One region of the Paenibacillus sp. strain BS8-2 genome, then DNA from elsewhere that is predicted to be linked to it. Evidence: riboswitches for the same ligand, from Rfam matches in the RefSeq annotation. Region 1 holds a riboswitch; each other region holds the start of a gene.
The links. Region 1 has a riboswitch for cyclic di-AMP ahead of ACX1C1_RS25950 (hypothetical protein). Riboswitches for the same ligand answer to the same signal wherever they lie in the genome.
Positions count from the first base shown of each region.

Region 1 (4,214 bases):
AGTCGGTAGAGCTGCTTGATATTTCCGTAGACGCAAAAGACATTGACGAGATGATCGTTCAGCTGTATGAGGAGCATCAGATATGAAGGCATATACATCGATCTGGCGGCTTCGCTTCATTAATGGCATGCAGTACCGCGCAGCGGCGTTTGCAGGCATGGCTACTCAATTATTCTTCGGTTTTATCTTCATCATGATCTTCGCGGCATTCTACAAGAACGGCGGCGATTCAGCCCCGATTTCCCTTCAAGATGTTATTACGTATGTATGGCTCCAACAAATTTTCCTTTCTTTAATCATGTTATGGATCCGGGATAATGAACTTTTTACTCTGATTACAAGCGGCAATATTGCTTATGAGCTGTGCAGACCGCTTGGCTTGTACCCATTCTGGTTCACGAAGCTGATTGCTCAGCGGGTGGCTGGCGCTGTTCTTCGATGTTTTCCACTGCTGCTGGTTGTCTTTCTATTGCCGGAGCCTTATCGGATGGGGGTTCCTCCTGATTGGGGCGCATGTTTATTGTTTCTCATTGCGCTTTTTCTTGGTCTGCTTCTGGTTGTCGCCATCTCCATGCTTATCTATATTTCTGTGTTCTGGACGATGTCGCCGACAGGATCGACATTAATGATTTCGGTTGCGGGCGAGTTTCTTGCAGGTATGATCATTCCCGTACCGCTTATGCCAGATTGGCTTCAGCGGATTGCTTACGCTTTGCCGTTCCGCTGGACGACGGATTTCCCGTTTCGAGTCTATTCCGGCCATATTCCGAAAGCTGAGGCGATCGCCGGGCTGGGGATTCAACTGGTATGGCTGGCTGCACTTGCATTGTTCGGGTATTGGTTAATGCGCCGTGCTTTGCGCAACGTCGTCGTTCAAGGGGGGTAATGGAGATGTCCTTATACTTACGATATTTAAGCATTCATCTCAAGTCGCAGCTCCAGTATCGGACTTCCTTTTTATTGCTGAGCATCGGCCAATTTTTTATCCCGTTTATGGTGTTCGGGGGATTGTATTTTATGTTCGAACGATTCGGACAGCTGGAAGGCTGGAGCTTTTTCGAAGTGACTTTATGTTTTGCAGTCATTCACATGTCGTTTTCACTTAGCGAATGTTTTGCGAGGGGCTTTGACGCATTCTCAAGTCTAGTGGCTGGAGGAGATTTCGACAGACTGCTCGTCCGGCCGAGGAGTACGGTTGTTCAGGTGCTGGGCTCCAAGTTCGAATTTACAAGAATCGGACGGCTCATGCAGAGCGGTATCGTGTTGGTCTGGTCCATCTCGAATTTGCCCCAGATTTGGACATTTCCGAAGGCTGTAACGCTTTTGTTTATGATTCTTAACGGTGTATTTATATTCACAGGGATTTTCATTCTGGCGGCGACATTCTGCTTTTGGACCATTCAAGGGTTAGAGGTAGCCAATGTTTTCACCGACGGCGGGCGTGAGATGGCGCAATATCCGCTTACTATATATGAAAAGTGGGTCACTCGGTTTTTCACGTTTGTGATCCCGTTCGGCTGCGTTAGTTATTTGCCGCTTATGTACCTGCTGGACAAGGATGAAGGCACATGGGCAACAGGTTTGCTGGTCCCATTCGGAGGGCTCTTATTCCTGGTTCCCTGTCTGCTTGTATGGATGATAGGCGTCCGGCATTATCGATCAACAGGTTCCTAAATGCTCAGAAGACATACATGTACACAAGCAACGAGCCCCATGGATTCCAATTGGAAGCCGTGGGGCTCGTTCTGTACGAAACAAGTATAGAGGACGTTAGTCCAATGAAAAGTAAGCGATGGCGCGTTGTTGGAGAACGGATTCTTCGGCATGAGCTGCAAAAACCTCGCCGGAGACTGCCGGAACGCCAGCCATCTTGATCTGATCCAAAGCTGTGATGAACATGTGGCAGACTCGTTCGTCCGAATCGCTTTGACCTACGATGAGTTCATTCAATCGTTCAGTTACTGACGAAATCGGGAAACGGCCCACAAAAGATTGGAGCATGTCGCTCCAGTGCGTCATGTCGAAGCTGATGTCATTCTCACAAATAAATTGTTCGCTCCAGCCGAAGCCAAGGTCGCTTGTTAATCTGAGACATACTCTGTATCCATTGGCGTCGATCGCGAGGGCGGGGATGACAAACAATTCGATGCGGCTGATGTTGACGTACTGAGGCTGGTCAGTGGGATAAAAAGAATTGGCCAAAAATAAAGACATGTTCATCTCTCCTTTGCCGCTGACGAGGTTAGCTGTCGGATTCGGGCTAGAGAGTAGACCCTACCGGGGGCACAAATCCCCGGATTCACCCCTTGCGTCCGCAGTAGAAACTGCGAGTCGCGTTGGTTCCCCCGCTTTCTCCCAGAGGGAGAAATTAAGCGTTGATGTTTACATAATATTTTAGCGTTAAAATATCCATTTGTAAATGAGGAGTTATCGGGACAGGGCGGTGAAAAAATCCAAAAACCGACAGAATTTCTTTGCGTTCCCGCTCCATTTCAAGTATGATGGTAGATAAAAATGAACTCATGTTCACTTCGAAGGAGCAGCAGATATGCAATCGAAAACAAGTCACTGCAAGATCGTTGACTGCACGATTCGTGATGGCGGACTCGTCAATAATTGGGATTTCAGCATCGAATTTGTACAGCACCTTTATAATAGCCTAAACGAAGCCGGAGTCGACTATATGGAGATCGGCTACAAGAACTCTCCAAAGCTGCTTAAAGGCGCCGAAAGTGCCGGAGCTTGGCGTTTCCTTGATGATGATTTCCTGAAAAAAGTTATTCCGATCAAAGGCCATACGAAACTCTCCGCGCTTGTTGACATCGGACGCGTAGATGAGAACGACATTTTGCCGCGCAGCGAAAGTATGCTCGACCTTATTCGCGTTGCTTGCTACATCCAAGATGTAGATAAGGCGCTTGAGCTCGTTCAAGTGTTCCATGATCGCGGATATGAGACGACGCTTAATATTATGGCGCTATCCAATGTAATGGAGAACCAGCTCGTTGAAGCTTTCAAAGCCATCAGCGACAGCGTGGTTGACGTCGTATACATCGTGGACTCCTATGGCAGCTTGAAGCCTGACGACTTCAGCTACCTTGTTGATAAGTTCCAGCAGCATCTCCCTAACAAACGTCTCGGCATTCATGCGCACAACAATATGCAGCTCGCATTCGCGAATACGTTGATCGCTGCAAGCAAAGGCGTTGAGCTGCTTGACGCTTCCGTTTATGGAATGGGCCGCGCTGCAGGCAACTGCAACACCGAGCTGCTTGTTTCGCAGCTCCAGAATACAAAATATAACGTACGTCCTGTGCTGGACATGATCGAGAAGTACATGATTCCGCTCCGTGAGAAAGAAGAGTGGGGCTACATCATTCCGTATATGATTACCGGTATTCTCGACGAGCATCCTCGTTCGGCGATGGCGCTACGCGCTTCGGATAACAAGGATCAGGCGGTAGACTTCTACGATCGACTGACAACTCCTGAAATCTCCAAATAAGATATAGCTTAGAAGAAAAGCGCCGTATCAGAAGCTGAAGTTCAGCTTTGATATGGCGCTTTTTTTGTGGTTTGTGGATAAATACTTAGCAGCCTAGCTGTCTGGTGAATGAGCAGCCTAGACATCAGCCTTGCTATCGGTGAATGTTGTAAAATGTACAGTATTATTCGTTGGTTTATAACCAATTGGGAACGATTGATGCATTTATGCAGGAATTACGAGCCTAGACAAGGTAAAAGAGAGGATCCAGTATAGAAATGATGTACAAAATGCAGGAATCCTCGTATATTCGAGTTTTGGGGACTAGAATGATGTACAAAATGCAGGTATTTTTGATTCTAAGCCTAATAAAGCTTTGTACGCGATGGGCTTAGCAATCACAGAACAAATCGCAACCGCCGTCAAAGGATAACGGAGCCATTTCGTTATTACACATACAAAATAGGCACATAATCGTTGATCCCGTCACAGGTTAATCCACAGATTCCGTCTCTGGTTCCTCCTCTGTGCTTCCGTGTGATCGCTGAGCAAGGGGAGCGCTGCTCTCCTCGCGTCCGTCGTTACCTTTGCGAATACGTTCGTGGACTTGGATCCATTCCTGCTTATCAAGCAGTCTGGTCGCTTCTTTCTTCAGATAAGTCTGCAGCTTTATGATTCGTTCGATGAGTGCATCCACCTCAGCAGGACTCAGCAGATCCTCCATGATGAG
Region 1 covers NZ_CM137010.1:6,002,518-6,006,731, reverse strand. The annotation lists gene ACX1C1_RS25965 (ABC transporter ATP-binding protein) at 1-86, shown strand, start outside; gene ACX1C1_RS25960 (ABC transporter permease) at 83-886, shown strand; gene ACX1C1_RS25955 (ABC transporter permease) at 892-1,674, shown strand; gene ACX1C1_RS25950 (hypothetical protein) at 1,771-2,214, opposite strand; cyclic di-AMP (ydaO/yuaA leader) riboswitch at 2,216-2,385, opposite strand; gene ACX1C1_RS25945 (aldolase catalytic domain-containing protein) at 2,549-3,505, shown strand; gene ACX1C1_RS25940 (eCIS core domain-containing protein) at 3,978-4,214, opposite strand, start outside.

Region 2 (4,214 bases), 2.0 Mb from region 1:
GCGCGGCGCAGCGCCTTTACAGCGCTCGCAAGACTGCGTCCGACTACGATACTGGAGGACGCAACGGTTCCGCGTTCCCGAATTGCCGATATGGTGCTGCGAATTAACGAAATCGCGCGCAAGTATAACGTCACCATCGCGACCTTCGGTCATGCGGGAGACGGGAATCTGCATCCAACGGCGACGACGGACGCGAGGGATACCGAGGAGGTGCATCGCGTAGAGGAGGCGTTCGCCGAAATCTTCGAAGCCACGATCGAGCTAGGCGGCACGATTACTGGAGAACATGGAGTAGGCCTCGTGAAGGCGCCATATCTGGAGTGGAAAGTAGGGGCGCCAGGCATTGAAGTGATGAAAGGCATCAAGATGGCATTTGACCCGCAAGGGCTGCTCAATCCTGGCAAGTTGTTCGCCAAGGAAACGAGAAAAAGGGTGGTGCTGCAGCATGGCTAACGGAACGATGATCAAGAAACCGGAGATCAAACATGCCAATCCACTGGCGCAAACGCTCCTGAACAAGCTTGACTACGATCAGCTTACGAATTGCATGCGCTGCGGCTTCTGCTTGCCGGCATGCCCGACCTTCCGCGAGACCGGGCTGGAGCCAGAGTCGCCGCGCGGTCGTATTGCGCTTATGAAGGCCGTTGCGGATGGGATTATGGATCCTGATCAAGCGTTCCAGGATCAGATGAATCATTGTTTAGGATGCCGCGCGTGCGAGCCGGCATGCCCAGCCGATGTGAAGTACGGACAGCTTATCGAGCAAGCGCGTGACGCGATCGAAGATCATGCGGAACACAGCTTACCGATCAAGGGTCTGAGGAAGGTGATGTTTAAAGGCGTTTTCCCTAGTCGGAGCAAGCTTAAACTTCTTGGAGGTACACTTGGTTTCTACCAAAAGTCGGGTCTGCAGAAGCTGGCCAGAGGTACGGGGATCATGAAGCTGTTCCCCAAACATCTGCAAGAAATGGAAGCGATTTTGCCAGAAGCCAGCACGAAAGGGGTCATCGAACAAATCGGTGCGTTCTATCCCGCAAAGGGCAAAGCAATTGCCCGTGTGGCCTTGTTCAGAGGTTGTATCATGGATGTGATGTTCGCAGGCACAAACGTCAATACCGTCAAACTGCTTTCCGAAGCGGGCTTCGAAGTTGTCATCCCGGATACACAGGTTTGCTGCGGTGCTCTCCATGCGCATAGCGGCGAGATGGACGATGCACGCGGGTTGGCTAGGACGAATGTGCAGGCATTCAAAGCTGCGGGCGTCGATTATATCGTCTCCAATGCAGGCGGCTGTGGGGCGCTGCTCGTCGAATACGATCACCTGCTAGTAGAAGACGCTGATCCGGAAATGCGTGAAGCAGCCAAATGGTTTGCAGAACGTGTCAAAGATGTGAGTCAGCTTATCGTTGAGATTGGAACGATTCCGGCATTCGCCGAGATCGCCGCGGAATCGGAGCAAGGCACGGTAACGTATCAGGATTCTTGCCATTTGCGAAACGTGATGAAAAGCTCAAACGCTCCGCGTCAGCTAATGAAAAGCGTCAGCGGCGTATCGTATGTAGAAATGAAAGAAGCGGACCGCTGCTGTGGCTCTGCTGGTATCTACAACGTAACGCAGCCGGAGATGGCGGGACAAATTATTGAGCACAAAATGGAGCATGCTACAAATACGGGAGCACGTTACATGCTTACCAGCAATCCCGGTTGCCTCCTTCAGATGAAACACGGGATCGAAAAACATAAGCCTCCGTTCCGGATGGAAGCGATGCATATCGTCGATTATTTGCATGATCGAATCGTGGCGGCTCCGGCATCACTTTCCGAGCATCCAGAGTCTGGTGTTTTGGCGAAAAACGGATCAAACGTTTGATAATCGACGCTTCGATAATCAAAGGGCTGTTGTAAACGTTGCAATGAACGATTTTCGGTGATTCCGAGCTAATAGGCTGCGAGTTTCAGCTTTTACTTTTGGTTCATAAAGGAGTAGCATTAGCGATGAACCAAATATGCCACACGCTGAGCCTTTTTCATAAAAAGGGCGGGGGAACCAATGCGGCTGCAGCCGCTGGGGTGAATCCATTCTGAACAGAATGGTAGGGAATTCTCGAAATCCCGAATCCGACAGCTAACCTCGTAAGCGTTGTTCGGGAGAGGAACGAAAATTCACTCGTGATCGTATGGTTTACGACCACAGAGCGCACTCGCCTCTGTGGTTTTTTGTTGCGCATTTTTAAGGATACGATAAGAAGAAAGAAGGCTGCGTGTTAATGAAAAAACAATTTGTTGTCATCGGTTTGGGCAGATTCGGGGGCAGCGTCACCAAGACGTTAATGTCGCTCGGCTATGAGGTGATGGGAATTGACAGAGACGAGCGACGCGTGCAAGATTTTGCGCCGATACTCTCTCATGTATATCAAGCGGATTCTACGGATGAATCTGTCTTGAAGCAGCTGGGCGTGCACAACATGGACCATGCGATCGTAGCAATTGGCGAAGACCTGCAGGCAAGCATCCTGACCACCCTGATCCTCAAAGACATGGGTATTCCATACGTGACAGCCAAAGCAACCAACGATTACCACCAACGGGTACTTGAGGGACTAGGGGCGAATCATATCGTACATCCAGAGCGGGATACGGGTATTCGAGTGGCGCATCAAGTAACCTCCAAGAATACGGTCGAATACATGGAGTTATCTCCGGAGCATAGTCTTGTCGAAATTATTGCTCCGAACAATTTCGGCGGCAAGACGTTAAAAACATTAAACTTCCGCGCCAAATTCGGCTGCAATATCATGGCTATTCGGCGAAAAAACAACGAGCTTGTCGTATCGCCTCTAGCTGATGATTTTATCTACGAAGGCGATATGCTTGTTGTTATTGGCAAGAACACGGATATCACCCGCTTCGAGAAAGCGATCGGCGACTAATAGCTTATCCCTTGAAGGGGGCAAGATAGTCGGCAATATCGGCGTTAACCTCAGCGGGATCGACGGATGGAATGCGATCATCGCTTAGATTGTATTTGTCCTTCAGACGAAGTATGCGATAGACGCTTTCGTCGAGCCGCTCCTGCGAGATCGTTCCATCGTCCACGCGTTGGAGGACGGAGTCGAGCACCTTCTTCTGCAATGCATCCTCATGACACACGAGCAGGATATCCCCTCCGGCCAGGATGGCATCCACTGCGGCTGCACCAATGTCATTGCCATTCGTCAACCCTTTCATGGTCATGTCGTCTGTAATCACGACGCCGTCATAATGAAGCTGTTCGCGAAGCAGATCCGTAATGACTACCTTGGAGATGGAAGCGGGATGCTCCTTATCCAGCTTGTTCATTAACAAATGTCCGATCATGATCGCATCTGCCTCGTTACGAATCGCTTCTTCGAATGGCCGCAGCTCGAATCCACGGAGCTCCTCCAGGCTCTTATTCACGATAGGCAAACTCTTATGGGAATCAACGGCTGTATCGCCATGCCCCGGAAAATGTTTGACGACCGCAGCCACTCCCTGCGACGTAATACCGTCCATCATTGCGAGGCCATGCGAAGCTACCGTATCGGCATCTGCGCCAAAGGAACGGTCTCCGATAACAGGATTGTCAGGGTTGCTATTAATGTCCAGCACCGGGGCAAAATCCATATTGAAGCCGAGTGAACGCACGGCAAGTCCAAGTGATTGTCCGATGGCAAAGGTATAATCGGGATTCTGCTTGCTCGCGATCTGCTTTGCGGTCGGTGTTTTGGTATATTCGGCGGGAAGTCGACTTACTTTGCCCCCCTCTTGGTCAACGCTTAACCATAATGGAACAGATTCTGGATCACTGGCGTTGCTTTCTTTGAGCTGATTCAATAATTGCAGCGTTTGACTTGCATCTTTGATGTTATCCTTAAACAAAATAAATCCCCCGACATGGTAATCACGGATAAACGATCGCGTGGTGTCATTCATCGAGATGCCGTCCAAGCCGATGATGGCCAATTGTCCGACCTTCTCCTTCGTTGACATGGCGTTAATCTGTTGCCAGATAGCTTGCTCGCCCTGATCAGAGGGCGTTTCGTTATGTGAGGTTGGATTAGGAGACTGTGTAACGACTTCGGATGTCGGTGTGACCGTGGAGTTTGAAGAACCGTCTTTGCCGCAACCGACGAGAGAGGTTACGGCTACAAGGGCAGCCATAACGGCTAGCGATAGCTTGTACATGTAGATCT
Region 2 covers NZ_CM137010.1:3,998,878-4,003,091, forward strand. The annotation lists gene ACX1C1_RS16875 (FAD-binding oxidoreductase) at 1-453, shown strand, start outside; gene ACX1C1_RS16880 ((Fe-S)-binding protein) at 446-1,870, shown strand; cyclic di-AMP (ydaO/yuaA leader) riboswitch at 2,005-2,155, shown strand; gene ACX1C1_RS16885 (potassium channel family protein) at 2,268-2,930, shown strand; gene nagZ (beta-N-acetylhexosaminidase) at 2,935-4,206, opposite strand.
Region 2: linked by a shared signal. The riboswitch ahead of ACX1C1_RS16885 (potassium channel family protein) and the one ahead of ACX1C1_RS25950 (hypothetical protein) in region 1 are both predicted to bind cyclic di-AMP.

Region 3 (4,214 bases), 1.6 Mb from region 1:
GAAGGCTCGTACACCATGCAATGAAACAGCTCCGGATCGCCGCCTGTTAACGAAGGGAGCAGATAGGTGTCCGTAATCCGAAATCCTGCCTTCTCATAGGCGCGGATCGCTCGCTCGTTCCAGATCAACACCTCCAGATCGATCTCGTTGCCGGGCATCCGGCGCAGCGCTTCCTCCGCCAGCATGCGAACGATGGATGCGCCAAGTCCCATCCCACAGAGATCTGGACGAAGTCCCAGTCCCAGCCTCGTGACGTTCCCCAGCGGGAAAAACTGGACATAGCCAATCAAATCATGCCGTTCGTCAAGAATGGCTCCATATTGCTGTATGCGCAGGACGGGATCACCGAATTCGATCTCGTCCTTTTGCATGGCATCCCAATCGGGCCAGTTGAAGCGCTCATAGGGGGCGCTGTACGTCCAGTCGCATAACTGGGCAGCATGGTCTAATTCCAGCGGCACGATAGTCATCGTTGATGTGTTTGGTTTATAATGAATAGGGTTCGGTTCAATCTCTTTATTGTTCATCATAATTGGATTATATCAGATAGGCGCTTGCTCGCGCGTATGTATCATAAGGGGAATTATCAACGTGAAGAAGCTGTTATGGATCGGTTGTTTATCTTATCTGGTTATAGGCATCGCCCATGTGGTGGGCGGTTCAATATTAGAGCAATTAATGGACTATTATGACGTCACCTATAAGGATGGCGGGCAATGGATCATGAATCAATTCCTCGGGTTTATGGTAGGGGTGCTGCTTGCGCCAAACTTGACCGCTCGGATTGGCAAACGTGGTGCCGTTCTGCTCGCTATGGGGTTGTTGACCATCAGCGAAGCGGCATATAGCTTACTCTTGCCATGGGGCTGGATGCTTGCGTTCGCCCCGATTGCAGGTATCGGGTTCGGGATGACGGAAGCGATCGTGGGAGCGGTGATCCTTGATACGATGAAGGGGAAGGCTTCGGCGATGAGCCGGCTGGAGACATTCTTTGGCATTGGGGCGCTTATTATACCGGTTACGGTGGCTTACTTGATACAAGAGCATGTCTGGCAGCTCTCATTTCCAATCCTCTCGGCAATGGCGGGAATTACGTTTGTATTGTGGTTGACCATGTCCTTTGGCGAGCTGGATGACAAGCTCGGCATAACGGCGGCCAAGGAGTCGGCGGCTGCAGCAGAACGGGCTGAATCGAGTCATTTGATTACCAGTAATATAACGGCAGGGTCGAAGAGGGGATGGCTTGGGTATACAGGCAAGCTGTTGCCGTTCTTGGTTCTTAGCGCGTTGTTCTTTATGGTGTATGTAGGGATGGAGATGAGTTTCTCCAACTACCTGCCTTCGATATTAATTGCTCGTACCGATCTTGGAGAAGCCGCTGCTGCTGCCTCGCTCAGCTTGTTCTGGGGAACGGTGGTGCTCGGACGATTGTTTGCCGGAATAATCGCCGATCGAATCGGCTATGTCCGATACTTAGCGATTGCAGTGACGGGAGCGTTAGTTGTTTTTGGTGTGATGACGTTGACCGGGCAGTTGTATTGGATGATGGTGCTAATCGCGCTTAGTGGTCTGTTCTTCTCCGGTGTATTCGGGATCGCTCTTGTCTACGCCAACAGCCTGCTCCCAGGCATGACGGAGCGGACGACGAGCCTGCTTGTCGCATTCGGTGGTATTGGCGGGGCGTTGTTCCCGCGAGTGACAGGCTGGTTGATGGATCGATTCGATGTAGAACTGACGATTAGCTATCTGGCCATCTTAGTTGTCATCATGTTGCTTCTGCTTGGAGCCATGCTCCTTCAGGGGCGCCGCATCGCGCGGTTCGAAACGAAGGAACAGAGCTAGGGCAGGTCGTACGACATACAAAAGGACCTCAATCTCCATGTAACAGTGGAAGTTGAGGTCCTCTTGTATGTGTGAGGCATATGTCCATTAAATACGCGTACGTTAGGGACAGTCCTGAATCACATCTCTTACTTGGCTGCTGCGACAGTCAGAGCTTGATACTCCTTCTCGTCCATTACGCGGCGCGCTGTTACGAAGCGCGACTTGTAATACGAGCCGTTCAGAGGTTCGATCGTAACGCCGTATCTCGTGGAGGCGTGGGCGAAGTTGCCGTCGCCAACGTAGATGCCTACGTGCGAGATGCCGCCGTTTATCTTGCCGCTTGTGTCGAAGAAGACTAGATCGCCCGGCTGAAGATCCGCCTTAGCGACTTTCGTGCCTTGCGTTGCTTGGTCTACCGATCTGCGAGAGAGATCAATACCCATCTTCTTGAATACGTAGCCAGTAAATCCGGAGCAGTCAAAACCTCTTGTGGTGGAACCGCCGTACGAATAAGGAGTTCCGATAACACCATCAATGATGCCGTCCATCTCGGAGCTTGCGAAAGCGCTTCCTGCCTGGAATGCAAGCAGAAGCACAAGCCCCAGCAATACAGAGCTAATCTTCTTCTTCAACTTGTAGTTCTCCTTCCGGTGCCGACGAGGTTAGCTGTGGGGTTCGGTTGAAGGTTCCCTATGACTTCACAGGCGCTGTATGGAAACAGACGTCGAAGCCAATTCACCCAGAGTGGTTCCCCCGTTTCCCTTGCGGGAATTAGGCAATATCATCCAAAGTTATTAACTAAGCATTATAATAATAGGAAAATGTTGATTCGTGTTGAATATGAGAAGATATTAATAATAGAGTGATAATTTTGGTGTTTAAAAGTGAAATTACTGGGTATAAGCGTACTGCCAAGGCGTGTAATTTGGCTGAGTTTTGTGTAAAATAAGGAGATAACAAAGTGGAGCGAGAGGCCGCTAGACAGGGTGTATCTCGCGTACTCACGGTAGAATTGGCGCTGCAGTGATAGGGATACCGTAATTCCCTTCAGGGGCGCACGAGTGGAAGGGGTAGGTCGCTAGTGGAGAACGTGCAGGAGAATAAGACATCATCCTCCAATTTCATTAAGAATATTGTCGTAGAAGATTTGAAGAGTGGGCGCGTGCAAGAGGTCATTACGCGTTTCCCGCCGGAGCCGAATGGTTATCTGCATATCGGACATGCCAAGTCGATCTGCCTGAACTTTGAGCTTGCCGACGAGTTCAAGGGCAAGACGAATCTGCGATTCGACGACACCAATCCCGTTAAGGAAGATACGGAATATGTGGATGCAATCCAAGAGGACGTGCGTTGGTTAGGCTTCGAGTGGGAGGAGCTACGCTTCGCTTCGGATTACTTCGAGGAGCTGTACAACCGTGCAGTGCTGTTGATTAAGAAGGGCAAAGCCTACGTTTGCGATTTGACTGCCGATGAGATGCGGGAGACAAGGGGGACGTTGACAGAACCAGGCAAGGAAAGTCCGTACCGGAGCCGCAGCGCGGAAGAAAACCTGGATCTATTTGCGCGGATGCGCGCAGGTGAGTTCAAAGATGGCGAGCGAGTTCTGAGAGCGAAGATCGATATGGCTTCGCCTAACATTACACTTCGTGATCCTGTGCTGTATCGCATCTCGCATTCGCATCATCACCGCACAGGCGACGCATGGTGCATCTATCCGATGTACGACTATGCCCATCCGCTTAGCGATGCAATCGAAGGGATCTCGCATTCGATCTGTACGCTGGAGTTCGAAGATCACCGTCCGCTCTACGACTGGGCTATCGCCGAATGCGAGATGGAGAGCGTGCCGCATCAATACGAATTCGCGAGACTCAACATCACGAATACGGTCATGAGCAAACGGTATCTGAAGCAACTCGTGGACGAAGGCGTCGTCGATGGCTGGGACGATCCTCGGATGCCGACGATCAGCGGGATGCGCCGCCGCGGCTACACGCCGGAAGCGATTCGTGCGTTCTGCCGCGAGATAGGCGTAGCGAGAAGCAACAGCGTTGTAGACGAGCGCAACCTCGAGCACTTTATCCGCGAGGATCTCAAGCTGAAGGCGCTGCGTACCATGGCGGTTCTGCGTCCGCTCAAGGTTGTCATCACGAACTATCCGGAAGGACAGACAGAGCTGCTGGATGCGGAGAACAACTCGGAGAATGAAGAGATGGGTATACGCCAAATTCCGTTCTCCCGTGAGATTTATATCGAACGAGACGATTTCATGGAAAATCCGCCGAGCAAATATTTCCGGTTGTTCCCTGGCAACGAAGTGCGTCTCAAGCATGCATATTTCATCGTTTGCCAAGAGGTCGTGAAGGACGAGCATGGCGAGGTGACCGAGC
Region 3 covers NZ_CM137010.1:1,368,903-1,373,116, reverse strand. The annotation lists gene ACX1C1_RS05945 (GNAT family N-acetyltransferase) at 1-527, opposite strand, end outside; gene ACX1C1_RS05940 (MFS transporter) at 592-1,842, shown strand; gene ACX1C1_RS05935 (C40 family peptidase) at 1,971-2,456, opposite strand; cyclic di-AMP (ydaO/yuaA leader) riboswitch at 2,461-2,612, opposite strand; gene ACX1C1_RS05930 (glutamine--tRNA ligase/YqeY domain fusion protein) at 2,906-4,214, shown strand, end outside.
Region 3: linked by a shared signal. The riboswitch ahead of ACX1C1_RS05935 (C40 family peptidase) and the one ahead of ACX1C1_RS25950 (hypothetical protein) in region 1 are both predicted to bind cyclic di-AMP.

Region 4 (4,214 bases), 1.9 Mb from region 1:
TGCGAAGCTCGGTAGAAGGTACTTGCTTGATCGAGGAGCCCATCAGTTTGTTCGCGATCATTTCTTTTTTGGATTTTTTGAGCGAGTCTGCTTGCGCTTTACCTCTGCCCTCTGCTAAAGCTTCTGCAAAGTTAGCGAATAATACCGTCAATAGCAGGATGACAGCGACTGTAGCATTGAACCATACGGGAGTTGCACCCCCGAATGCATCAGGCACGAAAACGAACAACAACGTAATGATAAATCCAATTTCCACGACGAACATGATCGGGTTACGAATCATAACTCGTGGATCTAATTTGAGAATAGACGACTTCAATGCCTGTTTCACGATAGGTCCGCTTAAGGCTGATTTAGTTGGTTGACTCATGGTATACTCCTCTCCAGTAACGGCTATGGCGCCAAAGTTAGTTGCTCGGCAATGGGCCCGAGTACAAGGCTCGGGAAGAAGGTCAGTGCGCCAACAATAAGCACGGCTCCCAAGAATACGACTGCGAATAAGGCAGTGTCCGTGCGGAAGGTGCCAATCGATTCGGGTACCGTCTTCTTCGCTGCAAGCGAACCCGCCACGGCAAGTAGAGTCACGATCGAGAAGTAACGACCTATAAACATGACTAGGCCAGTCGATATATTCCAGTAGGTTGTATTGTCCCCTAGTCCTTCGAATCCGGAACCGTTATTGCCGGCTGATGATGTGTATTCGTACATGGCTTGCGTAAGACCGTGGAAGCCGGCGTTCGAGATCGTCTCCGGATAATAGAACAAGGCGATTGCCGTCGGTATCAAAATGATGAACGGAGGAACCAGCATCGTCAGCGCGATCAGCTTCATTTCCTTCCCTTCAATCTTCTTGCCAAGATATTCTGGCGTTCTGCCTACCATTAATCCGGACAAAAATACGCCAATCATTGCGTATATCAGCACGTTCATAAATCCGGCACCTACACCACCGAAGATGGTATTCAGCATCATGTTCGCGATGGTTACCAATCCAGCGATCGGCGTCAACGTATCATGCATCGTATTAACTGCCCCCGTCTCGGAGGCTGTAGTGACAACCGAATATAAGACGGATTGCTCGATACCAAACCGTGTCTCTTTGCCTTCCATGCTGCCGTGATCCTGATCGATGCCAAGCGCGCTTATGGCGGAGTTGCCTGCTTGCTCTGCGCCGAGAGAGATCCCTAACATCATAATGAACAATGTGGTCATGGCGACGAATAGTACCCGTCCTTGCTTGGGGTTGCCCACCATCTTCCCATACGTGTACGGCAACGCCGTGCATAATAACATCATCAATATTATCTGCAGCGTGTTACTTATTGCGCCGGGATTCTCGAATGGATGCGCTGAGTTGACGCCCATAAATCCGCCGCCGTTGTTGCCGAGCTCCTTAATGGAGAGGAACGAAGCCATCGGTCCGCGCGCAATCGTCTGTTCTTCGCCTTGCAGCGTCTGAGCAACTGCCGCAGGTTCCAGCGTTTGAGGAACGCCAAGTGCTGCAAAGAGTAGAGCGGCCACAATCGCAATGGGCAATAATACACGAACAATGGAACGCGTCAGGTCCACGAAGAAATTGCCCATTGGCTTGCCTGCGAGTCCTCGCATAAAGGCGATAACAACGGATAACGCAGTTGCCGGAGCCGTGAACATCATAAATACGATAGCGACCATCTGAGACAAATACGATAGACCGCTCTCCCCGCTATAATGCTGCAGGTTCGTATTGGTCATAAAGCTGATCGCCGTATTAAACGCAAGCGTAGGCTCCATGTTTGGAATATGGCTGGGGTTAAGCGGCAGATAGGCTTGCATTCGGAAAATCATATAAACCAGCAAGATCATAACTCCGTTGCTGAGGATGACGGTTGCGGCATACTTTTTCCATAATTGGTTGGTAAGGGATAGACCTCCCAAGCGGTAAATCAATCTTTCTATTGGACCGAACCATTTGTCCAGAACAGTCGTTTCCGAATGGAATACCTTAGCCAAATATAAGCCTGTTGGTCTGGCCAACAAGAAAACTATTATTAAAGTGATGAAGATCGCGATCAAAGCTAACATTGTTGCATACTCCTTCCCGCTAGCGGCAGCTCTAGAATTTTTCTGGATTCAACAGCACATACGTCAAATATACGAAAACAACGACGACCACCACGCCGAGTGCGAGCATCATTGCGGCTCACTTCCTTCCGAAGCAACACTTCCGCACCACGCTAACAGTCCTAACATGCCTGCTAGTGAGACGGTTAAGATCCCAATCATGACAATATCCATTTACGTTCCTCCCTATATCAAAAATGAAACATCCCCGCCGTTGGAATACAGAACGTGCCCGCAGCTGTGGACGGCGAAACCAAAATAATTTCCTCTTGAATGGACATGCTGCGCCTCACACCCCTTTATTTGGGCAACAAAAAAAGAAGCTGCACGAAGAGGAACCTTCATCAGCTTCTTAGGCACAGGGAAAGAACCGTGTCTAATCACGACAAATTGTTGCCTCTATAGACGCTTACGAGGTTAGCTGTCGGATTCGGGCGTTAGAGTCGCCCTACATGCCGGATACGTTCATTTCCGGTCACGATTCACCCCAAATCCACATTAGACATACATGCGGATTGTATATGGGTCCCCCGTTCTCAGGTGCCACTTCTCTTGGGAAGTGGCCTACTAGATTCAGCGATTGTTCGCCCGTACATGATTCGGGCTATATCAACTTGACGTCATCATCCTTTCCTTGGATTCGAAGGAATGTTTACTTACCAGCAATTCAGCGCTGAACGGAGTACGTGAATCCATTCATGGCAACATGTTACTCCCCCTCGTAAAAGCTGTAAAGCAAAGCAAACGTCAAATTAGATGGTCTACGTTTTGCTAAGTTCGAACACTCCATATAGCAACGTATTATCGCTCGTTTCCTATCGTTTGCTCTCATTATCGATGGATTATAAACATTTTTATGTAATTTTTACACCTGCAGCGTGTTTCATTATTCGTTATTATTAAGTAATCTAGGAGAAGAACAACAAGCGTAACTACGAAGGAAGTGATTCCAGATCGTTCAGTCTCTTGTAAGGCGGATTGCATTATCGCCATATATAAGCACCACCTTGTTCATTACAATTATGACTTTGTTATTAGTACCCGTTGGTCGCTTATTCGACCTGGCAAACGTAGCGTTACTTTATTTGTTGCCAGTGCTCTTTAACGCGGTATACCTAGGGCTACGGCCCGCCATTTACGCCTCGTTTCTCGGTGTGTTTGCCTTTGATGTTTTTTTCGTGCCGCCTGTCTTAAGCTTAACGGTTGCTGACTTAAAATATTTCATTACCTTTGGTGTTTACTTAGTTGTCGCCGCATTAACAGCAGGACTTGCCACAAGGCTGAAGCTGCAGGCTCAGTATGCCAAGTCCAAGGAAGCCCAGACCGCTGCCTTATACGCATTCAGCAGAGAAATGATATCGGTATCCAATATCCATGATTTGTCGGAGCGATTGTTGTCGCAGCTACCAAGGAAGTTTGGGCTGCAAGCTACGATGTATGTGGAGGAGGAGACCGGTACGCTGGGACTCTCTGGCCATACAAGGGGAATCGACGATAACCACAAACGGGAATTGGCATCAATTGGTATCGATTACATGTATAAACGCGCTGAAGGTGATGGTTCAGAGTGTTTGATGCTTGGTCAACATTTGGTATATCTGGCATGGCTGCATGCCGATCATCGCAAATATGGCCTCCTTGTTTGTTACTCCGAATCGGCAACTGCACAAGCTACACAAGCATCGGACGAGATACAGCAAGTGATTAGAACATTGGCGGGTATTACAGCCAATACCATCGCGCGTATTAAACTTGCCGAAGAAGCCAAGATTGCTCTTGTATCGGCTGAGTCCGAACGGATGCGTACCACGATTCTTAACTCAGTCTCGCATGAGCTGCGGACGCCTCTGGCGGCGGTTATCGGTTCTGCCACAAGCCTTTTGGAGAACGACCATCTATTCACTCCATCCGATCGCGTGGAGCTCCTCGAGACGATTCGGGACGGCTCCCTTCGAATGAACCGATTGGTCAACAATTTGTTAAACATGGTAAAGCTGGAAAGCGGTATGTTGTATTTCCGGAAGAGCTGGTGCGATCTCGAAGATGTTATTAACGCAGCCGTGGGCCAGGCCCGCGATTATCAGCAGCAGCGCAAGATTAGAGTCGTTCTT
Region 4 covers NZ_CM137010.1:1,694,360-1,698,573, forward strand. The annotation lists gene kdpB (potassium-transporting ATPase subunit KdpB) at 1-370, opposite strand, end outside; gene kdpA (potassium-transporting ATPase subunit KdpA) at 394-2,064, opposite strand; gene kdpF (K(+)-transporting ATPase subunit F) at 2,096-2,176, opposite strand; cyclic di-AMP (ydaO/yuaA leader) riboswitch at 2,494-2,692, opposite strand; gene ACX1C1_RS07490 (ATP-binding protein) at 3,099-4,214, shown strand, end outside.
Region 4: linked by a shared signal. The riboswitch ahead of kdpF (K(+)-transporting ATPase subunit F) and the one ahead of ACX1C1_RS25950 (hypothetical protein) in region 1 are both predicted to bind cyclic di-AMP.